One region of the Paenibacillus amylolyticus genome, then DNA from elsewhere that is predicted to be linked to it. Evidence: riboswitches for the same ligand, from Rfam matches in the RefSeq annotation. Region 1 holds a riboswitch; each other region holds the start of a gene.
The links. Region 1 has a riboswitch for cyclic di-AMP ahead of V6668_RS07255 (hypothetical protein). Riboswitches for the same ligand answer to the same signal wherever they lie in the genome.
Positions count from the first base shown of each region.

Region 2: it holds a riboswitch for cyclic di-AMP, as region 1 does, so the genes downstream of both, V6668_RS10600 (C40 family peptidase) here and V6668_RS07255 (hypothetical protein) in region 1, are expected to answer to the same signal.
Region 3: it holds a riboswitch for cyclic di-AMP, as region 1 does, so the genes downstream of both, V6668_RS00150 (3D domain-containing protein) here and V6668_RS07255 (hypothetical protein) in region 1, are expected to answer to the same signal.
Region 4: it holds a riboswitch for cyclic di-AMP, as region 1 does, so the genes downstream of both, V6668_RS00530 (C40 family peptidase) here and V6668_RS07255 (hypothetical protein) in region 1, are expected to answer to the same signal.

Region 1 covers NZ_CP145892.1:1,631,896-1,639,249, reverse strand. The annotation lists gene V6668_RS07280 (hypothetical protein) at 27-305, opposite strand; gene V6668_RS07275 (zinc ribbon domain-containing protein) at 405-650, opposite strand; gene V6668_RS07270 (organic hydroperoxide resistance protein) at 861-1,280, opposite strand; gene V6668_RS07265 (Nramp family divalent metal transporter) at 1,681-2,976, shown strand; gene V6668_RS07260 (HAD family hydrolase) at 3,118-3,801, opposite strand; gene V6668_RS07255 (hypothetical protein) at 3,929-4,327, opposite strand; cyclic di-AMP (ydaO/yuaA leader) riboswitch at 4,443-4,618, opposite strand; gene V6668_RS07250 (glutathione peroxidase) at 4,990-5,469, shown strand; tRNA gene V6668_RS07245 (tRNA-Leu) at 5,616-5,698, opposite strand; gene V6668_RS07240 (urease accessory protein UreF) at 6,143-6,844, shown strand; gene V6668_RS07235 (hypothetical protein) at 7,111-7,314, shown strand; gene V6668_RS07230 (hypothetical protein) at 7,342-7,354, shown strand, end outside.
Region 2 covers NZ_CP145892.1:2,328,970-2,336,323, forward strand. The annotation lists gene V6668_RS10580 (xanthine phosphoribosyltransferase) at 104-685, shown strand; gene V6668_RS10585 (hypothetical protein) at 783-1,112, shown strand; gene V6668_RS10590 (hypothetical protein) at 1,232-1,450, shown strand; gene V6668_RS10595 (carboxymuconolactone decarboxylase family protein) at 1,592-1,921, shown strand; gene V6668_RS10600 (C40 family peptidase) at 1,995-2,459, opposite strand; cyclic di-AMP (ydaO/yuaA leader) riboswitch at 2,465-2,596, opposite strand; gene pelA (pectate lyase) at 3,015-3,977, shown strand; tRNA gene V6668_RS10610 (tRNA-Leu) at 4,154-4,237, shown strand; gene V6668_RS10615 (carbohydrate-binding protein) at 4,383-6,077, opposite strand; gene V6668_RS10620 (divergent polysaccharide deacetylase family protein) at 6,529-7,323, shown strand; gene V6668_RS10625 (N-acetylmuramoyl-L-alanine amidase) at 7,298-7,354, opposite strand, start outside.
Region 3 covers NZ_CP145892.1:30,955-38,308, forward strand. The annotation lists gene V6668_RS00140 (HD domain-containing protein) at 1-592, shown strand, start outside; gene V6668_RS00145 (TatD family hydrolase) at 927-1,697, shown strand; cyclic di-AMP (ydaO/yuaA leader) riboswitch at 1,939-2,192, shown strand; gene V6668_RS00150 (3D domain-containing protein) at 2,466-3,650, shown strand; gene rnmV (ribonuclease M5) at 3,806-4,351, shown strand; gene rsmA (16S rRNA (adenine(1518)-N(6)/adenine(1519)-N(6))-dimethyltransferase RsmA) at 4,356-5,258, shown strand; gene yabG (sporulation peptidase YabG) at 5,318-6,214, shown strand; gene veg (biofilm formation stimulator Veg) at 6,368-6,643, shown strand; gene V6668_RS00175 (small, acid-soluble spore protein, alpha/beta type) at 6,901-7,077, shown strand; gene ispE (4-(cytidine 5'-diphospho)-2-C-methyl-D-erythritol kinase) at 7,227-7,354, shown strand, end outside.
Region 4 covers NZ_CP145892.1:103,791-111,144, forward strand. The annotation lists gene rluF (23S rRNA pseudouridine(2604) synthase RluF) at 1-289, shown strand, start outside; gene motB (flagellar motor protein MotB) at 500-1,318, opposite strand; gene motA (flagellar motor stator protein MotA) at 1,305-2,105, opposite strand; gene V6668_RS00500 (hypothetical protein) at 2,339-2,632, shown strand; gene V6668_RS00505 (hypothetical protein) at 2,697-2,852, shown strand; gene V6668_RS00510 (4a-hydroxytetrahydrobiopterin dehydratase) at 2,883-3,179, shown strand; gene rbsK (ribokinase) at 3,224-4,207, shown strand; gene V6668_RS00520 (c-type cytochrome) at 4,282-4,638, opposite strand; gene V6668_RS00525 (GNAT family N-acetyltransferase) at 4,789-5,283, opposite strand; gene V6668_RS00530 (C40 family peptidase) at 5,639-6,109, opposite strand; cyclic di-AMP (ydaO/yuaA leader) riboswitch at 6,113-6,250, opposite strand; gene V6668_RS00535 (hypothetical protein) at 6,496-7,347, opposite strand.

The DNA of each region.
Region 1 (7,354 bases):
TGCCCACGCTCGTATCTGTCCGACAATTATTCCGTAACTGCCTTTTCCATCCATTGGTCATCGATCATCTGTTGATGCAGGTCACTTGCCCACTGGTCCATACATTTGCAAATGAAATCTTTGCGACATACTGGACAAGGGGTTTTCTGCAGACGGCTGATATTGGTCATCTTCCATTCCGGTGAACGGGTGTAGAATACACGGCATTTTGTACCGTCTACCAAATTCATTTTGAATTCATACAATCCGTCTTCCTTGTTACCATAAGCTAATTCTAAATCTGCAATACGCGGTCTATAAGACATGGATATCACCTGTTTAATTCAAATTTGGTTCATGCAATGACACTACTCAGTACTAAGTTATATTAAAGAAAATTCAGATCAATGTCAACTCGCGCATGTCTACCCGCCAAACAGAATATCCAGAATCGTCCCTACCTGTCCCTGTTTTTTCCCTTTCAAGACATCCGGATCAAATACTTCAACATACCCGCAGGAAGCACAAGCCACGAACAGGTAGTGATTATGCTGTATATCAAACATCTTACTCAGGCCTGCTCCTGACATGGAAACTTCCTTAATGTTACAATCCGTGCCCCTGCATTTTGTACACACAAATCGCCGCTCGATCATCTCTTCAATACTCATCTTCGTTCCCCCTTTATGGAATGTGTAGCATGAAGTGAGAGTGCAATTATGTAAAATAGTACGCGATCTGGCATCTAATCTCCTGCATCATGTCCTTATATGATAATCAACACAAAACCCTGCCGATTGCCAGCAGGGCTTTGTAGTCGAACATCAGGTATCTGGGATAACCTGCTCTATATGTTCCCTTTACTTACCAGGAGTCAAATCTTAAACTACGTTTAATACAACATCAATGTTGCCGCGTGTTGCTTTGGAATATGGACAGAAATCATGCGCCTTGCGGGCCAGTTCTTCTGCTTGACTGTGATCTACACCAGGCATGCTAACGTCCAGACGAACAGACAGCTGAAAACCGTCATCCGCAGGGTCTTTACCAATGGATACGTTACTTGTAACGACCACATCCTCCAATTTCACACCTGCTTTGCGTGCTACATTGGCAAGGGCACTTTCATAACATGCTCCATATCCAGCGGCAAAAAGTTGCTCAGGGTTAGTACCTTCACCACCGGAGCCACCAAGCTCTTTTGGCATTTTCAGATCATGCTTAAGCACGCCATCCGAAGAAGTCACCGAACCTGTACGTCCACCTTTAACTGTCGCTACTGCTGTATATAAAGCTTCCATTCAGAATCTCTCCCTTATCCATATAGTTTTTTACTGCCTTCCTTTCAATTTAAACTTCTGGCTCATTTTGAAACGCAATTTTGTATCTTTATCAGCTTTTACAACTTTATTATTTTCATGCATTTCAATGCCATGGCTGTATTTTCCCTAAGGTTGGGTAATATACGAAGGGGCATATTCAAGCTACAACCGAAATTTTGTGCTGATACATAAAAGTTGCACTAGACAAAAATAATTGAAGGAGTACAATGTAACAATAAACATAAAAATTTAGATATATCATGAGCGGTTTGTACCGCATCAATATCTCCAAATCAATAATTCAAAGTCAGGTGATTATCGTATGAGTAAAAAAAATCCGTTCAACGCTCCTTCAAGAGAATCATTATCTACTGCGGGCATGGCCCCTTCCCTTGGAGAAGCACATAGTTCCATGAAAGTTCCGCAGAATGCTGCATGGTGGAAGAAATTCCTCGCCTTTGTAGGCCCAGGATACCTCGTTGCCGTAGGTTACATGGACCCGGGGAACTGGGCAACAGATATCGCAGGCGGCTCGCAGTTCGGGTATACCTTGTTATCCGTTATCCTGTTATCGAACCTGATGGCCGTTGTCCTTCAGTCGCTGGCTGGCAAGCTCGGTATCGTCACTGGACGGGATCTGGCTCAAGCCTGTCGTGAACGATTCAGCATGCCTGTTGTTATGATGTTATGGATTCTGTGTGAGCTTGCCATTGCAGCTACCGATCTGGCTGAAGTCATTGGTTCTGCCATCGCATTAAAACTGTTATTTAACATCCCCATGTTATACGGCGTTATCATCACCGCAGTTGATGTACTCCTGATTCTTGTTCTGCAAAACAAAGGCTTCCGCGCTTTGGAAACTCTCGTCATTGTGCTGATGGCAACAATTGCCCTCTGCTTCGGGATTGATCTGTTTCTGGCAAAACCGGATATGGGCGGTGTTCTCCATGGTTTTGTACCAAATGTTGAGATCCTGCAAAACCCGGCTATGCTCTATATTGCCATTGGTATTATCGGAGCAACCGTGATGCCGCATAATCTGTACCTGCATTCTTCCATTGTGCAGACCCGTCAGATCGAACAGACACCACAGGGCAAAAAAGAAGCCATTCGGTACTCGACCATGGATTCTACGATTGCGCTGACACTGGCCCTGTTCATCAATGCAGCCATCCTGATTGTATCTGCCGCTGTATTTCACAGTGCTGGTATGACGCAGGTTGCTGAGATCGCTGATGCCTATCATCTGCTGACACCTCTATTGGGTACTACGGTCGCAAGTATCCTGTTCGGTGTGGCGCTGTTAGCATCAGGTCAGAACTCTACCCTTACAGGTACACTCGCTGGGCAGATCGTTATGGAAGGTTTCCTGAACATTCGAATTCCGGCTTGGCTACGCAGACTGGTCACACGTCTGATCGCCATCATCCCCGCGGTAATTGTGACAGCCATTGCAGGAGAACATGGCACAGAAGAACTACTCATTTTGAGCCAGGTCGTCCTGTCGCTTCAATTGCCGTTTGCTGTAATTCCCCTGGTGATGTTCACGAGTGATAAAAAAAGCATGGGTGCATTCGCCAACAAATTGTGGCTCAAAATCATCTCATGGGTCATTGCCGCGATTATCGTTGTGCTGAATGTATATCTGATCATTCAGACGATTCGGTTATTCTAATCTCATTTTAATTGGCTAAATACTAAAAAGGCTGATCAACTCCGGTATTTTATACCCAGTTGATCAGCCTTTATTGTTGCAATACAGCAACATGTTTCCTTTTATAGTAAAACTCAAACTCCAATAAACAACCATCTGCATCTAATCCTGATTTGGTATCAATAACGGCAAGAGTTGATCCAATGAATCAACGGTCCAATCCGCACGTTTGTCATCCGATAGTTCTGGCTGGAATCTTCCGTAACCCTGCATAATTCGAATCGTACGCATGCCCAGCTTCCGAGCAGGTATAATGTCGTTATCGATCCGATCGCCGATCATGACGGCTTCCTCCGGTTCACAACCGGCCTGCTTCAAGGCCACAGCGTATAACTCAGGGTCTGGCTTAGACACTCCTTCTTCAGCCGAACATGCCAGAACATCAACATACTTCCGCAAGCCATAGCTTTCCAGTCTCTCTTCCGTTCCAGGACTCTGATTGGCAATAATGCCAATGCGATAATGCCGTGACAACTGCTGAAGAACGGAATCCGCTGAAGGAAAAGGACGTTCAAGATCTTTTTGAAACTTCAGCTTGTCCTGAATCTGTTTCTGATGCCCCTCGTCTTCAACGAATGTGCGAATCGCCACTCTCATAGGCCATTGCTCATATTTTCGGTAACAACTCGCGAACAGTTCGCGTACCGCCTCAATTGTCACCGGATACCCCAAAGCACAAGCTTCACGGACAAACTGTCCGATAATATCATCAACCGGCTCCCATTCATCCACCAGCGTATCTCCAACATCAAAAAACAACCATTTCAATCCACCTACATCCGGCACGCCAATTCCTCCTTGTAAGCATAAAAAAGAAGACTCACCATCCTGCATGAGTCTCCTCAAACTTCCGTTTATCGATACATTCAATTATAACAGGCACCTTACACCTGAGCAATCACAAGCTATGGCATTAACCATTGAGGAGAAAGCCAACTTCCCCATTGAGCGAATATACAATCCGGTCTGCGCCCATGCCCCGATAGATGCCCTTAGGATGACTCTGCTCCGTAATGACGCACAGGGATTTCGATGTCCATGAACGGCAGATCTGTAAATAACGACAGGTCAGATTCAGGCTGTTCTCGAAAATAAACACGTTGCCTACGCTGCCCTGCGGCAAAAACCATTTTTGAGCTGCAGCCGTATTCATGCGAATGACATGTTCTACTCCGATTCTACGGAGTCTTCGCTCTTCCCCTGCACTGTTGGTTAGAACGGCAAACGGCATTTTTTTGTACATCAGCAATTTGATAAATTTACGTCCTGCTTCATTTGGAGCAGTCACTAAGATCATCTCAGTATCCATCATTCGTTCCTCCCTTGGCGTGAAAAGACAACAAAAAAGAAGCGTGGGGGACCAAGGCCTCCCGAACGCTTCTTAAATAACCCATGGCGAAAACACCATGAACCAGCGTACGGCTTGTTGCCTCTCCCTTTAACGCTTACGAGGTTAGCTGACGGATTCGGGCGCGAGAGTCGCCCTATTTCCGGCTGTCACCGGAAAATTCACCCCATGAATGCCCACTGTCCTGGACAGCGCATTCCGTTGGTTCCCCCGTTTCCCATTCATTAATGAATGGAAACTCAGCGATTAAAACATCGTTCGTATATCTTAAGGTAAGATCGAGCGATATTATCGTTTGTTTCGTTTTTCAAGTACAATTTAGTTTAAATTGAAATTACGTTATGAATCATACACCCGTGCCATGTCGGTGTAAAGTCCGCCCAGATCACCAAATCGGCAGATTTTTGCCAATTCCTATCCATAATAACGCTTACAACAAAGTTATACTCTATCTATCTCTTCAAGGCTATCTAATTCTCACTCTGGCGTAAATCACTTCGCAATTCATTCACGTATTCTGCACAACTTGCCTGTTTTGATTCTTTTAACACCATATTAGTTTTGCAATATTTAATTGCAACCAATATAATAGAAGATATAAGAGTAAATAAATGGAGGCGATTTAGATGACAGTCTACGATTACAAAGTGAATACCCTTCGCGGTCAAGAAGTTGAAATGTCCGACTACCGTGACAAAGTGCTCCTGATTGTGAATACGGCAAGCTCATGCGGCCTTACCCCTCAATTCAAAGGTCTGCAAGAATTGCAAGACAAATTTCAAGATGCTCCATTTGAAGTTCTTGGTTTCCCAAGCAACCAGTTTGCACAGGAAAAAGGATCTTCCGACGATATTGCCGAGTTCTGTCAGATGAATTATGGCGTGAGCTTCCCCATGTTTGAGAAAATTGATGTGAACGGTTCAAGCGCTCACCCTCTTTTCCAACACCTTAGCACAGAAGCTCCTGGCCTGCTCGGCTCCAAAGCAATCAAATGGAATTTCACCAAATTCCTGGTGAATCAGAACGGACAGGTCATTAAACGTTATGCTCCCAAAACAACACCGGACAAGATTGAAGAAGATATCAAGAATTTGCTGCAAAAATAATACACAGGCCACCCGTAGCCGGTAGGTAGAGCAACATTCCTCCGGTAATGGATGGCCTTTTTTCAACCCAGATGTCATACTGTTCGAAAAAGACAAAAAAAGCAGCTTCCCATTAATGGAAAGCTGCTTTTTAATCGTTCATATGATGCGGTCGAGAGGACTCGAACCTCCACGGGCATACGCCCACTACCCCCTCAAGATAGCGTGTCTGCCATTCCACCACGACCGCATGTCGTAAATAATCGGCAACAGAATTGATTATACCGGGTTCAGAACTAAAAGTAAAGTATTTTTTAATACTTCTTTTTCAGCTAGGCATTTTCATCAAAAATCGCATAATCTCGTCATCATTACCCATGAACTGCATATGATTAGATTTGATCCCCTCTCTTTAGGTAAGAGCCGATCTTGTTGGTTCATTTATATATAGTCCTTCCTTATATATAGTCCTCCCTGCACTTCGCAAAATAAATAACACAATAAGTTATATAAAATAACACAAATATTAAATCCCAGATTTAATCCATTAAATTTCACGGATACTATTGACAAAAAGCGGACATTCATGGGATGATAACTATCATATAATTCGGATTTCTAAACACAAAGCAAACAAAAAGGAACATAAATGTTACTTTAAGTGACATTAAACGAACACAGGAGGCGAATGATTGTGAACCGTGGGAATAAGCTGCTCGATTATGTCAAACTGCTTGATTCCTCTATTCAGGTTGGAGGGTTCACCCATTCCTTCGGCATGGATATCCATATCAGGGAGGGTACCATTCGTAATGCTGAAGATCTCGAATCATTCATGCGTTGTCAGTTGCATCCGAGCATCGTTCGTCTTGAAGGTATGGCTATCAAAGGCATCTATACCGCAACAGATCACAAGGATACATGGCGGATAGCTCTGATCGACAAGCTCGTCCATGTTCAGCGAACCCCTGGAGATCTCAGAGAACAAGCTGCCGCCATGGGTAAACGATTGATCAGACTCGCACGCGCTCTGCACCCCTGGATTGAATTCAGCCAGCTCGAACAGATCTTTGCCAAATATGATTCGGTTGGCTGCCTCTCCACTGTTCACGCCTGGATTAACCACCACCTCGACATCCCGGTCGAGGAGGCGGTCCTTGGTTACCTGCATTCAGCCATGAATGCCTGCATAACCGAAGCCTCCAAAGTCATTCCCCTGAACAACGATACAACCAAGGATCTGATGGTCCGCCTGGCCACAGATCTGGAGAATGAATGGAAGACCGTCAGCGCCTCGGCTGCGGATGGACTGGCACAGCCAACCTCGATGTCCATGAAATCGTTTTTCCCCAGTTTCCATATGCTCGGAGCTGGACTTCATGCCTACAGGGCCTAATCCTCTTCCTCCTCATACCTGCTCCCCTTCATTCAAACAAACTAAAAAACACGCGGCAACCTCCTTGCCGACGTGTTTTTTGTCATTTTATTTGTTTTATTTACGTGTTTACGCCATTTATAATCACAAAATACACTTTTTTCCGTCTTTTTTAATTGTTAGATGACGAATTTACGTATATAATGAAACATACAGCTCGCATTTCTATATAATCTACATGAAGAAAGAGCGGCTGAATACTACATTCTAACCAGGGGTGAACCCTTTTGAACAAGAAAAAACCAGTTACTCCGTTCGGATGGGCCATCAAACGACGGCTAACCGAACTTCAAGTGGACCAGAAGACCTTTTGTGAACAGCATGGCATCCCACCCTATCGTTTATCCAATCTTATTCACGGCACACGCAAAGCAACCCGATTCAGACACCTGGTCGCTGATATTTTGGATATTCCAGATGAACTGAGATAAGATTTCTGCCAAAGGAGGGTCTCATCCATGAGACATGTTA
Region 2 (7,354 bases), 700 kb from region 1:
GCTTGAAATGCGTCTCAAGGACAGCGCCCAGGCAATTTCGCTTGAACTTATAGATAGATATATGATACTTTTACCTCATAGGATAGGCTTGGGAGGTCAAATCATGGAATTATTGAAACAACGAATATTACAAGAAGGTGTGGTTATCTCGGATCAAGTATTAAAGCTGGATGGTCTGTTGAACCACCAGATTGATCCTGCATTAACGATGGAGATGGGACGTGAGTTTGCTGCCCGTTTTCGTGAAAGTGGAGTAACTCGGGTAATCACGGTAGAATCCTCAGGGATTCCGGTTGCTTTTGCAGCAGCCTATGAACTTGGGGTGCCCCTTGTATTCGCCCGTCGCAAAAAAACACTTCTGGCTGATCCTGATGCTTACTGTGAACGTGTACCGTCCTTTACCAAAGGAATTGTAACTGACATTATGGTATCCCGCGAGTTCATTCATGAGAATGACCGCATTTTGTTCATTGATGATATCATTGCCAATGGAGATGCCGCTCGTGGCGTCATCAAAATTATCGAGCGTTCCGGTGCGGAACTCGTCGGATTCGGCGTTGTGGTCGAGAAAAGTTTTCAGGCGGGGGCACGCACGATTCGTGAACAGGGTATTCCGGTGGAAGCCTTGGTACGCATTCGTTCCCTGAACGATGGAACAGTACAATTTGACGATAACGAAATGTGACATTTTAAAGGAATAGGGCCTATTTTTTGAACTATGCCTTTGCATGACCGCCGATTTCATTTATAATGGGGTTATGTTAGGGAGAGGAGGCAACACCATGGGGAACCAACCGGCAACAGAACAATTTTTTAATGATAAGCTGGCGGAATCGAAAGTTCATTTTGAACGTGCCCTGGATTGTAAACATACGGAATTCGATGACCTTTATCCCTATATGATTGAACATCCTCAATTTTTCTGGTACAAACGCTATGTTGCCTGGTCAGAATTACTGACGATTGTAGGCTTGTGCGAAGAGTTGTCCTTCTCTTGGAAAGAACAATTTACACCGCATCAAGTGGAGTACCTTGAAGAACGTGTGATGTCCGCCAAAGTGCTTGATTTTTGGTTCGAGAAGAACGACAGCAAAGAGCACGCGCAGCGGTAACTTTCAGTCGGGACATAATTTCGAATGACATGACAGTCCAATACAGTCACGTGAGACCTAAATGACTTTTCATTTAGGTCTCTTTTTGTAAATAAATTTGAAATATAGGAGCCATGAAGATGATTAGTGATACAGAATTGGACGCCCTGCGTCTGTCAGGTGAGAAAGTTAGAGTCGTACGGGACGAGCTGGAATCGAACGACGTGAAGGGCATTGTGGTTGCCTGGGATGGCGAGCAGGTACTTATCCGTCGTCAGAATCGACGTGTCGTTAAGCTGGACCGAGGTTACAGCTATCAGCTGTTCAGCGAGCCGCGCCAGAGTCCACTTAGTGAGTAACAGCTTATAATTATGGCAGAGCCATGAGCGTTAAATGTTTGGAATTACCATGATTTCTTGGCATAATTGGCTCACTCGGGAGAGAAGATAGGTACAGTGAGGAAGATCTGTAACTATAGCCGAGAGGGTGTGCTACAAGCCATGACATTGATGAATGATAAAGTTCATGCCTACAAGGATCAGATTGGAGCATTAAGCGATGTGCTGCCAGGTGTGGTGAAGTCGTATCATGAGTTTACCGGAGAATGCTTCCAACCTGGCGTGATTGATGCGAAGACAAAACAGCTAATTGCACTTGGCATTGGATTATTCGCCAACAATGAGGTATGTACTTTCTACCATGTAGAAGAAGCCCGTGCCAAGGGAGCAACAGATCAGGAGATTATGGAGACCGTAGCCGTGGCTGGAGCTGTTGGTGGAGGACATGCCCTGTCTCAGGGTGCGATGCGAGTGCAGAAGGCGCTGCATTAGTAAGCAATGCAACATACATTTTTAAGTGCAAAAAAGGCATCCGGTTAATAACCGATGCCTTTTTGTATGTGAATCACATTTTACCTAACATTTTATCATACATAAACTGTCCAGTTACCCGACGTGCTGTTACATAACGATCATTGAAGTATGGATTCGATAACTTCGTGATGCTTACACCTTTACTGCTGGAGGCATGAGCGAATTGTCCGCCGCCGATATATACACCTGTATGTGAAATGCCTTTGCCTGTTGTATTAAAGAACACCAGATCACCTGTCCGAACATTGCTCTTGGATACGGGAGTACCTGCTTTGGCTTGCTGCTGCGAAGTACGTGGTAATTCAATGCTGTATTTGTTGAAAAGATATCTCATAAAACCAGAACAGTCGAAGCCGGCTACAGTTGTGCCACCCCATTTGTAAGGAATACCTGTCATGTTGTTCACTACGGAGTTGATACTGCTTGCCTCTGTGCTTGTTGCCCCGGATGTAAATAATACAGCTGCTCCAAAAATGGAGATAATCAGTTTTTTCAAAATCAATGTTCTCCCTTCGATGCCTACGGAGTTAGCTAAGGGTTCGGTAGAAGGTTCCCTATATTTCCTATGTATAAGAATAATTCACCCAAATTGGTTCCCCCGTTTTCAAACATGAAACTCGGCAATGAATAATTAAGTTTTTGTAACTATTTGAAACTATATTGCATAAATGCGTAATTGTCAAACCCATTTAAAACCCTTCGTAATACCTCAATGTTAGCGGAATTAAGGTTTTTATATGAAAGAAGGGATCAAGTTTGGGTATCATTCATGACAAAAACGTCATTATTGGTTCGTTTAAGACGAATTTGGATAAATAAATAGGTTTGTCATGAGTTAAAAGGACTATCCCGTTATGTAGAATTAGAGAGATTATATTCATTAAGTTGCATATATTGACAAAAATCGATTTTTTGCATATTATCTGATTATCCAATCCACATATTGGATGAAAATTGATTTTATTATGCGATAAATACAAATAAAGGAGGTTTGGGGCGTATATCATACGTAAAGTAGAAGTGGAAGATTTATAAAAACGAACATAGGAGAGTGTTACATTTGAAAGCGAAGAAAATAATTACTTTTGTCCTGGCATGTACGATGGTGTTCTCAGTAGTTGGAATGGCAGTTCTCCCTGTAGGGACGGTATCTGCTGCAGATGCGTCGGGTACTACAGCGAGTATTTCTGATATTTTTAAGAACCAGCTGCCGGATGGAGGTTGGAGAAAAGATTATAAACAGACAAGTGGAGAGTGGGCAAAGTCCACGATAGACAACAAGGCTACATACTCAGAAATTAGAAGATTGGCGAAGGAATTTAAAAAGACAAATGATCCGCGTTACTCCACAGCTGCAATCAAAGGAATTAACTTTTTGATCAACATGCAGTATTCAAACGGCGGATGGCCACAAGTTTACCAAAGCTCCGGATACCACAAGCACATCACTTACAATGATGATGCCATGATTAATGTAATGATCATGCTGGATGAAGTAGCAGCACGCAAAGGTGATTTCTCATTTATCGACAGTACACTTGCTAACCGCAGTAAAAATTCAGTTGCCAAAGGTGTGGAGGCGATTCTGAATACACAGGTCGTTTCAGGTGGTAAGCTGACAGCATGGGGACAACAACATGATTCCAGCTCTCTTAAACCAGCGAGCGCAAGAATCTACGAAGTGCCATCGCTGACAGCTGGAGAGAGTGTAACGATTGTTAAATTTCTGAAAACCAGACCTGCTAACGCTAAAATTACCGCATCCATTAAAGGAGCGGAGGCTTGGTTTAACAAAGTGAAAATTACGGGTTACAAGTATGAAAGAGCTAATGGAGATAGTAAAATTATCGCTGATTCCAAAGCTGCACCAATTTGGGCACGCTTCTATGAGATCGGAACGGATAAACCAATCTTTATTGGTCGTGACGGGGTAGTTAAATACAAATTAAGTGATATTGATAAAGAAAGAAGAGGCGGTTATGCATGGTATGGCAACTGGCCTTCCAAGCTGTAATTTGTAGTATGCTTCCGTATTAATGAACCAAACTATTAGCAGCAGTTAAAGGTAAAGCCCGAATCGACATGGACGTCTGATTCGGGCTTTATTGTTATTATTTTCAGTGTTGACATGATAGATTACGCATGATATATTATTTCTTGTCGCCGATATGGATGACGGAGATACAATATGCGGTCGTGGCGGAATTGGCAGACGCGCACGGTTCAGGTCCGTGTGGGCTAACCCCCGTGGAGGTTCGAGTCCTCTCGACCGCATCTAAAAAAAAGACTCCTTAAGCTAACGCTTAAGGAGTCTTTTTTTGCATTTTTTGATATAACACTAACTTTAGTGATGAGTATCCAAGAGGTTAGTGCTTAGCTGCACGTACAGCAAATGTCTTCCATCAGCCATACGGAACGTTTATTGTGCTGCGGTAACATTAACGCTGTCAATATTCGGTCCTTCCGATCCGGTGGTAACCACTTTCAATGTATTGGTCCCCGTGTTCATGGGGACCTGTATTGTTTTTTCAACCCAAGTGGACCAGCTTCCCGTAGCCGGAAAGGGCTCGTTGCTAATGACTTTGGTTCCGTTCACAAAAATGTCGAGGTTCCGAGTGCCGCTTTCCAGCGCATAACGAAACTTTACGTTTTTGGTACCTGTTGTCGTGTTATTAATGCCGTTCCATTGAATGGCCGAACCAGTCATCGCATTGAAGTTAACATACCCGGACCCAGTGTAACCGGTGTAGATTGTTTCAATGGCAGCTTCCGTAAGTGACGTTCCGGTCTCGGCTTCATACGTCGTGCCACTGCCTGTATTCCCGCCGCTATTTCCGCCAGTAACGTTGGCAACAAACGTTGTTACGCTCTGAGGCGGGAGCTGTGCCGTGAAGGCTCCATTGGATACGTTAAGCGAGGTTCCGCTTGCCAGATTTCGACTGCTGTCCGTAATCCATGAGGACACAGTAGAGGCATTACCATTCTGCAGAACGAATTTTTGGCTTGTGGCTGAAGTTCCACGGTTAATTGCCACGACGACGACTTTGTTATCACCTTTATAGGCTGAGACAAATGTGTTTGTATCCGGATTTTTCGTTGCATCGACTCGCAGGTAGCCTGGACGCACGAATTTAGAGAAATGAGCCATATTATACCCGCGTTTGCTTATGGTACCGTCCTCTTTCATCGGACCATACTGTCTGCGGATGTACCACCACACGTAGGCCTGGAAATCACCTTCTACCATGGCATTGTGCATGTGATAGGAAACGTCTAATGCTTCAGGCCAGCGGTCTGCTGAGTTGTTGTCACTGTTTGGAACATACACTTCAGTCATCCACAGTTCTTTACCGGCTCCTTTTTGCTTAAAGAGAGGGTAGGCAAAATTCGAAATCTGGGTTCCATACGTATGTGCTCCCAGAATGTCCATGTTGGCAAGTGCCTGCGGATCATTCAGGATTGGGTCGGATATGTTCTTTAAGTACTGGAAGGATTCAGGCGCCATGACTTTGGTACCTTGAATGGACCCGGCATTTTCTTTCATGAATCGAAGGATCTCTTGTGGAGTCCACCAGGTCCAGTCATGAGCATAATCCGGTTCGTTTTGCACAGAAATGGCATACAGATCTACGCCGTTATTTTTCATGTAGGTTACAAAGTCGTTCAGATGTTGCGCATATGCGGTATATTTGTCGTATTTCAGACGTTTGGCATTTGTGTCCCCATTGCGGTTGAACGTTTCAACCATGCTGCTTGGAGGATTCCATGGGGATGCAAATACAATAGCACCCTTTTCGATAGCTCGTTTGGCTGTGGCAACTTCACGATACCAGTTATTGGAATCTGGATCAACGTAGATCCTGAGAATGGAGAAGCCTAATTGATTCTGGTCATTACCAAAAGCAGTTTCACGTTGAGCGGGAGTCAGATCACCAATCCAGGCAGGAAGGTTAATGCCCCCAAAGCCCTTGATCAGCTGTTTTTCCGAGGACAAATTAATGTTGGCATCACTGGCTGCTGACACATTTGTCGGGGTTAACATCAAAGGCAGGGCTGTTAAACAGGCCAAAAGAACATTAATCGTCTTTTTTAGTTTGAATTTCACTACTTTCATCCTCCTCGATAATAGTAAGTTACATAGAGAAACCGCAACCAGGAATAACAAACAAGAATAGCGGATTGTCTGGCATTTATTTTATGTAAACCCTTTCAAAACCTCCTTCCATAAATCATAGAATAGAAATGAAGCATAGAACCTCTTTCATTTGTTGATTCTACTAAATAATTCCTAAACTGAAAACCTGACAAATTACAGTATTTTTTCTAATTAATCTCTATTTTCCAACTGTTCAATGACAGTTATTGTCTGAATGCTAAGGAGAAAACTGGAATGATGGAGATCTTCACTTGAGATAGAGGTCTTCAATGGCGGGGATATGATCATTAAGGAAGGCTTTGGCTTACATATTCCTCCCTTCATTATCAAACAATGAGATCACAGAAGTTACGGGGAGGGAATCATGATGAAGGTACAGAGAAAGAATTATCGATTCATTGCAGGTATCATGGCATTATTGATTGTGTTTTACGCAGGCATATCGGCAGGAGGGCCTACAGCGGCAGCTTCAGAGTCCACATCGAATCACAAACGGTTAGCGATTATCATCGATGATGTTGGTAATGACATGAAGGGTACGGCAGAGATCCTGGCGATGCCAGTTAAGCTAACGGTAGCGGTCATGCCTTTTTTGCCTACAACGAAGAAAGATGCGATAGCTGCACATGAAAAGGGGATGGATGTGATTGTGCACATGCCCATGGAACCCAAGAAAGGACGACCGGAATGGCTGGGCCCGGGTGCAATCACATCCAATCTAACAGATGAAGAAGTCCGCTCACGCGTGGAGAAAGCGATTGATGATGTGCCACACGCCATTGGCATGAACAATCATATGGGTTCCAAAATCACTTCGGACAAACGCATCATGTCCATTGTGCTCGATGTATGCAAGGAGCGGGGCCTCTTCTTTGTAGACAGCCGTACGAACTTTCGCTCCGTAGTGGGGGAACTGGCCGTATCCAAAAACATGCCACCTGTAGGTAATGACATTTTCCTGGATGATCAAAACTCCAAGCAACACATTCGCAAGCAACTGGATCTGGCTGCTCAGCGTGCGATCGATAAGGATATCTGTGTTGTCATTGGTCATGTCGGCCATTCAGGGATGAACACATCCGCAGTAATTCGTGAATCTGTCTCCCGTCTGCAAAATCAGGTTCAATTTGTAGGGATTGGTGATCTGGTTCGAGATGTGTGGCAATGGCATTCTGCTCCTACACTACCGACAGATAATAAATAATGCCATTGGCAATGGACTGGGCGATTCGTTT
Region 3 (7,354 bases), 1.6 Mb from region 1:
GATTTACTTCCATCCGGTAACTCGTAGTTCTGAAATTATATTGCGGCAAATATTCAAGCGAGCGAAAACACTCCTACAACATGGTTTTCAATTCCGCTTCATGATTGATCCACTCCCTCAATTATTTGAAGGAGAATTATCCGTGGATGAATATTTGCAGTTGGATGAAGCATTAATTCAGACGGCATTTACGCAGTGGCGCAAGGAGGACGATACTGTTCTGAGTGAGTTATGCGAACGTTTTATGGATCGCAAGTTATATAAGTATGTAGAGCTTGAACAGGTCGACTTGACAATGATGGAAGAGATTCGGGAAGCTTTTGTACAGGCTGGCCTCGATCCCGAATATGATCTTGAAATTGATTTTCCTTCGGATAATCCGTATGATGTGTTTCGTCCGGATGAATCCACAGATAAGCAGATTCTTCTTCTGGATCGACAGGACAATTTACGTGAGTTGTCAGAAGTATCTGACATTGTCCGTTCCATCAGTGGGCTTCACCGAGGGAAACATCATTTGTATTACCCGCAAAACAAGGTGGATGCGATTATTCACGAATTACCGTCACATATACGCCCCTATTTCTTGTAATCATGTGGGTATAATCCGATGAAGAATTTCGATATCAAAACACTTTCTAAAAGAGCTATTTTCCATGATACAGTAATCTGCTTTAATGGGGAGTATATGTAGATCGACATAATTTTGTAAATGCAAGCAGGCAGAATGAGCACAATTAGCAATATATAGATCAGAATATCCGTATATCTTCTATATATTGTAGTTGTGAAGAAACAAACGTAATGATGTAATACACAGATTACCCAAAATGTTTTATGTATGAGTCATTGAATTATTGAATTTTACAAATTGGATTTTGAAAAAAAAAGATAGTCGTTATTTCGACATGAAGGGAGATACAGACATGATGCTGTTCGACACACATACACATCTGGATGCACCACAATTCGACGAGGACCGCGAGGACATGATTCAGCGTGCTGTGGATGCAGGAGTTGGTCGCATGATCAACATTGGCTTTAACCGGGAGACAATTCCAACCACAATGAAACTCGCTGAAACATATGACTTTATATATGCAGCTGTAGGGTGGCATCCTGTAGATGCGATCACAATGCAGGAGGGCGATTTGGAGTGGATTGCATCTTTATGCAAGCATGAAAAAGTGGTTGCGATCGGTGAGATTGGATTGGATTATCACTGGGATACTTCACCAAAAGAAATACAGCATCGCGTATTACGACAACAAATTGCTTTGGCGCGTGAAGTGAACATGCCAATTGTCATCCATAATCGGGATGCGCATGAGGATATCATAAGAATTTTGCGTGAAGAGAAGGCGGGTGAAGTTGGTGGTGTGATGCACTCGTTCTCGGGCAGCTGGGAAACAGCAAAAAGTTGCCTCGATATGGGCTTCCATCTCTCCTTCGGAGGACCGATCACATTCAAAAATGCAAAGCAACCCAAAGAGGTGCTGGAGAAGGTTCCTATGGACCGGTTTTTCATTGAAACAGATGCTCCATATTTGACACCGCACCCTTATCGTGGGAAGCGAAATGAGACAGCGCATGTACGTCTGGTTGCAGAGGCAGCTGCGGAAATTAAAGGCATTTCGGTGGAGGAAATTGCTGCAATAACAACCAAAAATGCCATGGAACGATTTGGGATTCGTTAAAAAAACGAGCAAATGAGGTGAAAAAGGCAGGTAAGCGGAGGTAATTTGCCCTTTGATCCAAATAAATCAAGAATATTACAATATTTTAACCAAATATTCAGAAAAACGTACTTGATCAACGCTTTACAACATGCATCAAAACAGGATATCATCTTTTCAGTGAATTGTTGTGCGGAAAATTGGACAGATGTTCGGGGGATGAACAAAGGGACACTTTCCGATGAAACAACATTACTTTCATGAATCAGTCTCGCTGAGTCTCCGTTAACGGAGAGCGGGGGAACCAATAGGGCTTAAACATCGGTGTATTTGGCCGATGCGCAACGTTCGCTGACCCAAAAGCAGCGAAGGGAACTGCGAAGCCGTATTTGATTTCTTCTTTGGGTCTCGGGGTGAATTCAAGGGCGTCCGCCATGAGCGGGTGACCCAAGATAGGGCGGCTCTCTTTCGCCCGAACCCGACAGCTAACCTCGCAAGCGGAAAAAGAGAGGCAACCTCGTGCATGAATTTCCGATATTCAGAATCATTCGGAAGCCACGAAAGAGTTCCTCTTACACTCTTTCTTTGGCTTTTTTGTTTTTGAATAAAAGAAATATTGTCATCATACGGTAGGTATTCAGGAGGATGACATCATGTTGCGAAGATTGATTCATGGTGCAGAACCGGATTATGTTGGTCCAATCTGTGTTCTGTAGAAAATTTGGTATAGTCACGTCAAAGACATCATGCATTACTTTAGACGGCGAGGCTATGAAGGAGGACGGAGAAGTGGGCACATTCCAACCAGAAGAGACCCATGAGTCACGATCATCCAGTAAGTCTTTCGCGTTGCGGTGGAAGCATGAGAACATGCGTCAAATGGCATTGATCGCGATTTTCTCAATTGCGCTTACAATCATGATCTTGTTAGTCGTTTACGGTCAGGCCGGGAAACAAATTTCGCTGGTTATTGATGGCAAAGCTCAGGTGGTAGAGACTCGTACAGGAATGCTTCAGGAAATGCTGGAGGAGCAGTCGATCACAGTCAGCCCTCACGATAAGGTATCCATGTCCATGAATGGGGCGATTACAGATGGAGACCGAATCGTTATTGAGCGGGCCGTTCCAGTTAACATTACGGCAGACGGAGACACCAAGACTCTGTATACAACCGATTCATCGGTAGAAGATGCAATTCAAAAATCAGGTATTCAAGTTGAAAGTAATGATAAAGTGTATCCGGCGCTTGGAACTGCTATCAAAGCGGAGATGAAGATCCGTGTAGTGCGCGTAACAAAGCGTACAGTGGATGTAGAGCAACCGATCGCTTACAAAGTCATTAAAACGGCTGACCCTAGCTTGTACAAAGGTGATAACCGTGTCGTTGTGAACGGCAAAGAAGGCACAATTGTACAGCATATCGAAAAGGTATTTCAGGATGGAGAATTGGTCTCCAAAAAAATGGTCGGCAAATCTGTCGCTAATAATCGTGTAGATAAAGTGATCGCTGTCGGCACCAAAGCAAAACCGGTCGTGAAAGAACCTGAGATTCAGACCGTATCGGCTCAAACTTCAACAACCAAAAAGGCTACAACAACGAACTCGAAGAAAACATCTGCCTCGGGCAGCAAAGTGATTACCGTATCCGGGACTTCTTTTAAATACTCCAAAGTACTTAAAAATGTATCCATGACTGCCTACTCTTCCGAAGAGCCTGGCATTGGAACTAAAACAGCTTCCGGTACTCGTGTAACGGAAGGACGCACCATTGCGGTTGATCCCAAAGTCATTCCAATTGGCTGGTGGGTATATATCGAAGGTCTGGGATTCCGTCGTGCGGAAGATACAGGCGGTGCCATTAAAGGCAACAAAATTGATGTGTATTATGACAGTGTGAAGCATGCCCTGAATTTTGGACGTAAGAAAGGCAAGACGGTCTACGTGATCGGTCCGGTGAAGCCGGAAGCGAACTAAAATCGTTTTACTTTGAAATGGGAATGCTATAAAATAGTTGCATGAATGATTCATGCGGAATATGCGGCGGAGGAGTCTGAATTCAGTCTCCCCCGCCGTTTGGCAGAGAAGAGGATATTCCTCTTCTTTTTGCGTTAGAAAGGAAGAAATGGAACATGATAAAAGAAGTCATTGTGGTGGAAGGCCGTGACGATACGGTAGCTATCCGTCGGGCCGTGGAGGCCGATACCATAGAAACAGGTGGATCAGCTATCAACCAACGCATTCTGAAGCGGATTGCGCTTGCTCAGGAGAGACGGGGAGTCATTATACTGACAGATCCGGATCATGCTGGCGAACGCATTCGAAAAATTATTGCGAACAAGGTGCCAGGTTGCAAGCATGCCTTCATTCCGGAAGCCGATGCAACGCGCAAAGGGGACATTGGGGTGGAGAATGCCTCACCAGAGGCGATCCGTCATGCTCTGGCGCGCGTACATACTTCATACGAAGGTGCTCCGAGCCTGATCGATTGGGAGGACCTGATCGCGGCAGGACTTATCGTGCATCCGCAGGCTGCTGCACGTCGCATGGAGATGGGCAATCTGCTAGGCATCGGTTATTGTAACGGGAAGCAGTTCCACAAACGTCTCAGTGTATTTCAGATTACACGGGAAGAATTCTCTACAGCATTAGCGCAAATTGAACGTGAAGGATTGTGAGCATATGAAGAACATGGAAGAGACGATTGAAATTGCAACGCCCAAGCGTACGAAAGAGATTATTCAAAGACACGGATTCTCATTTAAGAAAAGTCTGGGTCAGAACTTTCTGATCGATCAAAATATACTGAACAAAATCGTTAATGCAGCCGATCTGGACGAGTCTAAGGGCGCACTGGAGATCGGGCCGGGTATTGGAGCCCTCACGGAGCGACTGGCTCGGGTAGCCGGTCCCGTCACAGCCGTAGAGATTGACCAGCGCTTGATCCCAATCCTGGGAGAAGTGATGCAGCCTTATTCGAATGTACGTGTTCATCATGGGGATGTGTTGAAGCTTGATCTGGCTGAGTTGTTTAATACGGATTTTGCATCCGTGGACAAAGTCAGTGTCGTAGCTAACCTGCCTTATTATGTAACGACTCCAATCATGATGAAACTGCTGGAAGAGAAGCTGCCGGTAGACAGCATTGTTGTCATGATCCAAAAAGAAGTGGCTGAACGCATGGCTGCTGCACCTGGATCAAAAGACTATGGCAGTCTGAGCATCGCAGTTCAGTACTACAGTATGCCGGAACTTGTGTGTATTGTGCCTCCTACGGTCTTCATTCCGCAACCTAATGTGGAATCAGCTGTCATTAAGCTGAAGGTGCGTGAGCAGCCACCAGTGGAGATTCCGGATGAAGCACACTACTTCGAAGTGGTACAGGCTTCTTTTGCTCAGCGGAGAAAAACAATCTCAAACAACTTGAAGGCACGTTTCTTCACAAAGGAGAACCGGGAACAGGCAGACATTCTGCTGGAGCAGGCAGGTATTCAACCGTCCCGGCGTGGAGAGACATTGAGTCTGCAAGAGTATGCCACACTCAGCACCGTAATGTGGGAAGCAGGGGTACGTGCAGCGCTGTAAAATTTGAATGAACCAAACCGGGTCTCTGCCCATACGATGGGGTAGAGGTGATTACGTTGATGAATATCGGAGACTTGGTCGTTCGGAAGTCATACGGCGGCGATGTGACTTTTCGGGTGGAAGGCCTCCAGTTGGATGCTGCGGTCATTAAAGGGACTGAGTTCCGGCTGATTGCCGATTCCCCGGTGGACGATTTGATACAGGTTCCCTACGAACCACAAAGCGCCAAGACCAGACAGGCGCATATTAAAGCACATCAGACCCTGTCCCGTCTGCAGCAGAATCGTATGGAACAGGCTGAGCGGAATCGTGAAGGTCTGGTACAGGATTGGTCTGCCCAGCAGGAACCAGCTTATTTTGAAATGCCTGGAAAGGTGCTTCATCTGGATGGAGATCCGAACTATTTGAAAAAAAGTATGGATCTCTATGAGCAACTTCGTGTGCCCGCAGAGGGACAGTATGTCCATGAATCGGCAATGGCAGATACCTTATACCGCTTATTACCCAAAGTACGTCCGGATATCGTAGTTATTACGGGTCATGATGGGGTGTTAAAGACACGTCAGCCCTATGACTTATATAGTCTTGGTAGCTACAAGAACTCGCAAAATTTTGTGTCGGCCATTCAGGTGGCCAGACAATATGAACGCCATCTGGACGCACTCACTATTGTGGCAGGGGCCTGTCAGTCCCATTTTGAGGCACTGCTGCGCGCTGGAGCGAACTTTGCCAGTTCTCCAGGCAGAATTCTCATTCATGCACTTGATCCGGTCTATGTGGCAGCCAAGGCTTCCTTTACCTCTGTGCGGGATACGGTCAACATGAGTGATGTTCTGCACAATACCATCAGTGGTAGTCAGGGTGTGGGTGGTGTCGAGACACGGGGGAGTTACCGGGTAGGCCTGCCTGGGCTGAATGATTTATCTACGCTAAAAGTGAACCCGTCGGCAGTCTGATGTAGGCCATTTAAAGTCCCAATTTGGGGCTTTTTTTGTTTGCAAAAAAATTCATTGACAACAACTTTTTGATGCTGATATAATAATTAGTTTTGATTTGACAATGACTGTAAAATCCGGTATAATGGACAAGAAAAGAGGTGGTCGTCGACAATGGCTAAAAACACGCTGTTGGATATCAAACGCAATCTCGATGCACATATTGGTCAGAAAATTATGTTGCGGGCTAATGGTGGCCGCCGTAAGACCATTGAGCGTACGGGTGTATTGGAAGAAACGTACCCTTCTGTTTTTATTGTTAAGCTTGATGAGGAGCAAGAAACCTTCAAGCGAGTATCTTATAGTTATGCGGATATACTTACGGAATCGGTGGAAGTCATGGTTTATGACCCGGGCAGCCAGACGCATAGCTCCTATATGGAGACGTAAGTATCGATTTACAGGCGATTCGCCCCACAAGGCGGATCGCTTTTTTATTTTCTTTAAACATCAATTCACCCTCTATCGTAACCCATACATACTCAGGAATGAGCGAGGAACGGTCGCGGCATACTATATGGACAGGTGAAGGGACAGTTTCTTAAGCAATGCAGGAAACTGAATATGGCCTGGTGACAAAATGTCCAAAACGTGAACGAACAACGAACTCATCACATTATGAAGGATACTTTGGAGGAGGATGGTTCATGAGTCGCAGAAGAAGAAGTGTCATGTCAGAGGATCTGAAGAATGAGCTCGCGAAAGATCTGGGCTTCTATGATACTGTGCAACAGGAAGGCTGGGGCGGAATTAAAGCCAAGGATGCAGGAAACATGGTAAAACGTGCAATTCAACTTGCTGAACAGGCTGCGCGCAAATCTTAATCCGTTTCAAGCAGACTGAAAAGCGGGGAAATCCGTCAGGAACAACCCCGCTTTTTCCCCTTAGATGCGGAATACAAATGACTTGACAGCCCCATTTTGATATAATATGTTAAGTTGTCTTAGGGAAAAGGTGAGGACGGGTGAACGCCTTGAAAATTTACGAAAAAGCGCCTGCTAAAATTAATTTGATGCTGGACGTTTTACATAAAAGAAGCGATGGATTCCATGAAGTTGAAATGATCATGACCATGGTCGATCTGGCTGATCGGCTGGAAAT
Region 4 (7,354 bases), 1.5 Mb from region 1:
CCCGAGTTTCCTTAGAGGTATGAGCACTGGGGTGAAGATCCTGGGTGAAATGACCCTGCCTTGTACAGTGACCCGGATGACGGATCGAGTATTCCGTATCATCCTGACTGAAGGAAAGAACCGTCAGATTCGGAGGATGTGTAGTGCCTTTGGTTACGAGGTTCGTAAGTTGAAGCGTATTCGGATCATGAACATCCATCTTGGAGAAATGGCGACAGGTTCATGGAGAGAGCTTACTCCTGCTGAAAAAGCGGAGCTGGGCGGTCTGTTGGACTATTCGCTGGAATAGTTGATTCGAGTTCGACTAATTAACTGATTGAAGCCCTGCTTTCCGAAAAGGAGTGCAGGGCTTTTTGGTGCAGATTTAATGAAGACTGGTCAATAATACCGAATAGTACGGAAATATGTAGATGAACCAGGCATAAGCCTTATAAAACCAAAAAGACCGTTCTCCTTGTAACTGGAGAACGGTCTTTGGTTAATGAATCGCTGCAGGCCTCTAGTTTCCTCCGCCAACGGCTTTTACATTTGTATTGTTACTTTGATACTTCCGAATGATAGATACCTCTACACGGCGATTCTGTGCCCGTCCAGTATTGGTGTCATTGCTGGCAATTGGGTGATACTCTCCATAACCACTTGGTGTGAATTTGGAAGGGTCCAATTGAGAGTTCAGCAACAGGATTTTCAGGAAGTTGAGCGCACGATCTGCGCTTAGATCCCAGTTATCCTTATATTGGTTGTTCGAAATGGGAATATTATCGGTATGACCGGATACAACCACTTCATATTCAGGGAACTCCTGCAGCATGCTTGAGATTGCTTTGGCCAGGGATCGTGATTCAGGCTTCACATCTGCTCGGCCTGAGGAGAACAGGGCGTTATCACTGATGGTGATCTTCAATTCAGACTGATTCAGCTTGGTGTTCAGCTGGTCTGAAAGTCCGTTCTTCGAGATATATTTGTCGAGTCGCTCTTTGAGTTTCTCCAGGTCTTCTTGTTCTTTCTTAGCCATCTGTGCATCTGTAATCTGAGCTGGTGTTTTCTTGGTGATTTCTGTAGGTTCCTGTTTGTTCTTACCCAAATCAGCACCTGGCGTATCCGGATTCATGGACGAATGGTCCAGAATTCCGGAACCTCCATTTAATGCACTGTTTAGTGCGGAAGCCATCTGCTCGAACTTAGCTGCATCGATTGAACTCATACCGAACAATACAATAAACAGAGCGAGCAACAAGGTCATCAAGTCGGAATAGGGAAGCAACCAGCTCTCGTCTATATGCTCTTCATGTGGTTCGTGCTTCTTAGCCTTTTTCACCTGGTGATCCCTCCTTCTCTTCCAGTTGTTTACGTTCGGAAGGTGTCAGGAATACGGATAACTTTTGGTTGATGGCGATGGTGGAGACACCGGATTGTATGGATAACAGTCCTTCAACCATCATCAGCTTGATCTCCATTTCTTGCTTGGACATCCGTTTCAGCTTGTTAGACATCGGGTGCCATAACACGTAACCACTAAATATACCAAGGAGTGTTGCGATAAATGCTGCCGCAATCGCATGGGAGAGTTTCTCCATGTCACTGAGATCGGCAAGTGCTGCGATGAGACCTACAACGGCCCCGAGAACCCCGAGCGTTGGTGCGTACATCCCCGCCTGAGCGAAGATCAAGGCACTGCCACGGTGGCGCTCCTCTGTAGCATGAATATCTTCCATGAGCACATCACTTACAAATTCCTGATCGTTGCCGTCTATAATCATACGCATACCGCCACGAAGGAACTGATCGTCAATCTCTTCTACTTTTGATTCCAGTGCAAGCAAACCTTCACGACGGGTAGTGGAAGCCCAATCCATAAATGTGCCGATCAGGGATACGCGATCAATAAGTACTTGATTTTTGAAAACAATCCCGAAAAGCTTAGGGATTTTCTTAACTTCAGACATCGGAAATGCGATAAAGATGGTTCCTGCCGTACCAACAAAGATAATAATGTAGGCTGCGGGATTGTTAACCAGGTTGATTAAGGGCGCACCCTTCAAGAACATACCAAATACAAGGGAGACCAGCCCCAAAATTAGTCCAATAATCGTTGAAATGTTCATCATACACCTCATCCATGAGATAAAATTGAATCCTTTCAAGCGGCTGTGTTCGGGCTTCCGGACGAATTTTTGGCCGCAATCCGTTCAATGTTAGGCATTCCTTACGGTTGCTAAAACAGTTAAAACGGTCATATATGTATTTATCGACCAGAAGGCCTTTTTTTTTAAGGGCTATTTTCAGGTATAATAAGATCAAATCCGCTCCTTAGGGGCCGAATAGGAGTGAAAAGCCAATGGGCGTAAAGCATGGACGGGATTATGAAGGAATTTTGACAGATCTGACAACGGCAATCGGACGCATACCGGATCGGTATGTTTTCTTTGAAATGGACGCGGAAGAGTGGGGGAGACTGGCTGCATCTGACCAACTTGAAGTGGATGAGGCATTGGCGGAGGATTTGTTCTATGCGCTGGGCGAGGAGTCCGTTATTCCGGTTGGAAGTGGCGTGGTCATCCATGATAAGGAACAGCACCGCATTCATATTTTGATCGGGGAAGAAGAGTTGACATTTGTACCTTTAATTTAGTGTGTTTACATGCATTTTCAGGGGTGTAAATGGAATTGGAATTCCCCTCAAAGCCTTATGGTTATTGGTTCTATGCCATGTAGTTGATTGGATTTTGAAGCTTGTCCGTGGTAAGATGTTAGTCGTGAAATGGGCCAACCGCATGGCGGTGAGCCTGGCCTTTGAGGTTGCTGTTGATAGCGCCGAAGGTGTCGGTGGTTATACGGACGCATGTCTGTAATGTACCACCCTATGGGGAGGAAGATAACGCATGGTTTTTTCGCAAGAGGAAGTCGAAGCTCATCTGGGAAGGCTGGAAGGCTGGGAACTGGAAGAGGGACGGTGGATTGTACGTAAATTCGTGTTCTCCAACTACATGAAAGGGATTGCATTTGTGGATGAGGTCGCTGCGATCTCGGAAGCATTCAATCATCATCCTTTTATTACGATTGATTATACAACGGTTACGCTGCGTCTCACATCATGGGATGCGGGTGGTATTACATCTGTAGATATCAAGGAAGCAGGGCAATATAACGAAGCTTATGACAAAATGAGGTCGCAATAACGAGGTTGGTTATTATCACGCGGCCAGAAGTGAGTGAACCATACATGTCAGACTATAATCAGAAACAACCTCTTATTGCTGTCGTAGGCAGTCTCAATATGGATCTTGTAGTGAAGACAGACACGATTCCGGAAGAGGGAGAGACGGTGAGCGGTGAGGAGCTGCATTATCTCGCTGGTGGCAAAGGGGCGAACCAGGCTGTTGCTGCTGCGCGTCTGGGTGGACAGACTACGATGATTGGTGCGGTGGGATCGGACGGTTTTGGCGAACGTCTGCTGCACAGTCTGACGGAAAGTGGTGCAGATGCCTCGCGGGTTCGCATATTGGAAGACACGGTTACAGGGACGGCTTCCATCTGGCTTTCTCGGGGAGACAACCGGATTATTGTTATTCCTGGTGCGAATGGGCAAGTGGCGCCTGAAATGCTGGAAGAGGCGGATACGGTTAAAAGCCTGACTGCAGCCGCAGCGGTGCTGCTACAGCTGGAGATCCCGCTGCCAGCGGTTACCCGCGCCGCCCAACTGGCGGCTGAAGGCAGCGCACTGGTGGTGCTCAACCCGGCTCCCGCGGTGCCGGGTCTGCCCCAGGAGCTCCTGCGGTGCGTCGACGTTGTCACGCCAAACCGCAGTGAGCTTGCCGTGCTTACCGGCCGGGATCATCTCCGGCCGGAAGACCTGGATGCGGCGGTCGCAGAGCTCGCCGCATCCCTCGGGGCCGCTGTCGTCACGACGCTCGGCCCCGAGGGGGCTGTCTACGCGGCGGCGCCTGGTGGCCGCGTACAAGCAGGGCGTGCCGGCGCGTGCCGTGCGCCCGGCTACGCCGTAAGCGCCGTCGATACGACCGGCGCTGGCGATTGCTTCAACGGCGCGCTGGCAGTAGCCCTCGCGCGCGGTGAGACTTTGGACGCGGCCGTAGGCTTCGCCATGGGTGCGGCCGCGTTATCCGTGACAAAGCTCGGCGCCCAGTCCGGGATGCCGTCCGCACGTGAAGTTGAGGCCTTCCTGGCTGAGCATGCCGCAGAGGCTTAATAATTGATATAACAAAGAGGCTCTTATTCTCCGAAAAGGGGATTAAGCGCCTCTTTGTTATGCGTGTGCAGAGATTATTTCTTCTCTGACAGCCACATGGCGATATTTGCAATCTCTTCGTCCTGCAGTTTGCCCTTGAAGGAAGGCATACCACCTTTACCTTTGACAATCGTAGAATAGATCTTCTCCAGATCATCCTGGCTGCCGATGTTGGCCAGAGCAGGTCCTACGCCACCTTGAAGCTGATCCCCGTGACAGGAGATACAATTGGCTTTGACCAGTGCTTCAGCTTGTCCGGCATCCAATGTTACTTCCGGCATGGTTGGCTTGGCTTCTTCAGCTACTTCTTCTTTCCCTGGAAGCGTAAACATTAAAACAATAGCTAAAGCGCATGCTGCAAAAAATACTCCGCTCATGATCCATTTGTGCATCCCTTATGTCCCCTCCAGAATGAAAGATCATCTAACCTGAAACTATCCATATCATTATAACGGAACCTGTACTGACATCATAGCATTTTGTGGGAATTTTTTGAACTAATCACATAACAAGGGGCAAATTTGGTTGTTTTGCAATGGATTCTAACCGCGAGGCCCTTCATAAACCATACAGTGAAAGGGCTTCAAGCCGCTGGGGGTCTGTCGTTCGTATGTATCCTGGGTGACAAATCCACTCTTCAGATAGACTTGAATGGCACGAGCATTCCAAGTGAGTACTTCCAGATCAATCTCATTCGTGGGATTTCGGCGAATAGCTTCTTGTACAATGGCAGTGACAAAAGCTGTCCCTTGACCCTGACCACACAGCTCTGGATGCATGCCAAGGCCAATCCGGGTTACCCCTTGAAGTGGGAAGTATTGAGCAAACCCACATATACGATCGTTCTGATCCAGGACGATCGCATATTGCTCCTGCCGCAGCTGTGCATCTCCGAATTCCACTTCCAGAGCTTTCATCTGCTCCCAGGGGAGCCAGCTGTAGATATTGTAAGGCGGATCATACTGCCAACTGCAGATAAGCTCCGCATGTTCTTCTCGCATGGGTACAACGTGAAACGTCACAGGGGTTTCCTTCATACACCTGCATGCTCCTTTCCTTGAAACAGAACTCTTTGTCCACTCTACAAAAGAGATGTTCATTTAGCAAGTCTTCCTTCCCAAGAAAAAAAATGAAACAAAAGTTCCGGTAATTTCGTTTATATTATAACGGGATGGGTAAAAACATCATAAGGGCACGGACGAACGAACGCAAAATGAACCTGTTGATGTCGCAGGATATGCCCCGAGTATAACTTGCAACATGAATAAGGATTGAAGCACAAAAAAACCGCCGGATACATTCCTGCGGAGAATGTACCGGGCGGTTCTGTTATGCTTCTTGCTTCGTTCCAATATGGTTAATGGTTACAGCATCATGTTGCTCAGCTTGTCCCTAGTCAAGGGCCAGTGATTCATATGCGTCCGTGCTCATAATCCGTTTTGCGCCAACATAACGATTGGCCCAATAGTTTTCACTCAATGCACTGATCGTAACGCCTTTGGAAGAAGAGGAGTGTGCGAACTTTCCATCCCCTACAAAGATTCCTACATGGGACACGCCTTTACCTGTTGTATTAAAGAACACCAGATCGCCAGCTCTCATCTCCATGCGGGATACGGAATCGCCCATGTCGAATTGGGAACTGGATTGGCGTGCCAAATCAATACCCAACTTGTCGAATACATACCGGGTAAATCCGGAGCAATCAAAGCCGTTAAGCGTTGTTCCCCCACTTTTGTATGTAGTTCCCATTGCTGAATCAATTACTGTGTCCATCTTTGAATCTGCGAATGCGCTACCTGCACCAAGCGATAAAGCGAATGTGATGCTAAGTACAGCTGCGGTTAATTTCTTCTTGAACAAGAGATATTCCCCTTCCAATGCCTGCGAGGTTAGCTTAAGGATTCGGTTGAAGGTCCCCTATGATCCCTCTGTAGCAAGATCAATTCACCCATAACTGGTTCCCCCGCTTCCCAGGTGCCAGGAATTTGGCTATGCTAGTTATGCACCTGCGAAATCAAGAAATGACGATTTAATTTTAAGTAGTTACAAATATGAATGTAAAGATTACAAAGTTGTTACTAAAAACTCACTGCGATTATTGTAACAGAGGAGTACGGCTTTGGCAACGTTTAGCAACAAATTTAGCAAAAAAAACCTCGACCTTTGACGGGGAAAGGTTGAGGTTTGCCTATTTATAAGTACATATTAGGCCATGAGTTTAACATGTGATGGTAACAATTTTTAAACTATCTGCTCTCGCCTTTGGATATTTTGGACTGCCATAATCGGAAATGGCTGCATATTTTCCACAGACTCAATAGACATCTGGCAAGTGGATACGTCTGTTGTAGTATAAGTCCGGTCAGTCCAGTTAATAACCATGAGGCTGTAGTGAATGCCCCAAAGACGAGCAGGTGTACTCCGCCCAGCAGTAATGCAATGCCGATTACAGCGATGAGATGACGCAGTGCAATCCAGAGTGCTTTGAGGGTACCGTGAGCCCCGCCTTCTCCTTCTGGTGCCGAAACACCGAACTGCATATAGAGTATGACATGGTGGATGATCCAACCATATACAATCCAGGCAGCAACATAAGGTATGCCAGGTAAAAGTAATTGAAGGGAATGAAATCCGTCCATGAGAATCGAGTAGAGCTTCGGTATGAGCCAGTAGGCGGGCAGAAGTATCAATAATGTACGTATGGTGTGGAGCAGCAGCATCGGTTTCCACAGATTTTTGATTCCGCGGACAAAGGGAATGCGCTCTTCTGTAGAATTAAAGTGCTGAAGTGAGTAGAGCAGTCCTGCCTGAATGAGGGGGCTGATCAACATGCGAACCAGCAGCATGCCCCCGAGAATCCATAGATAACGATGAACCTCCGGATGGGTAGACAGGTTAAGTTGACTTTCCATTTTGAACAAAAGTGTACTCAGCTCACCGGCATCAGCATCTGGATAGCGAAGGAGCAGTGGGATGACGGCCGATTGTACCATTCGATAGAAGAAATATCCCCAAATGAGTTGATAGAGAAATAAGAGTGCGGCAATGAACATATGCTGACGGACGAGAAACCAGCCTTCACGTATTTTCGCTTTCACCGTTTCC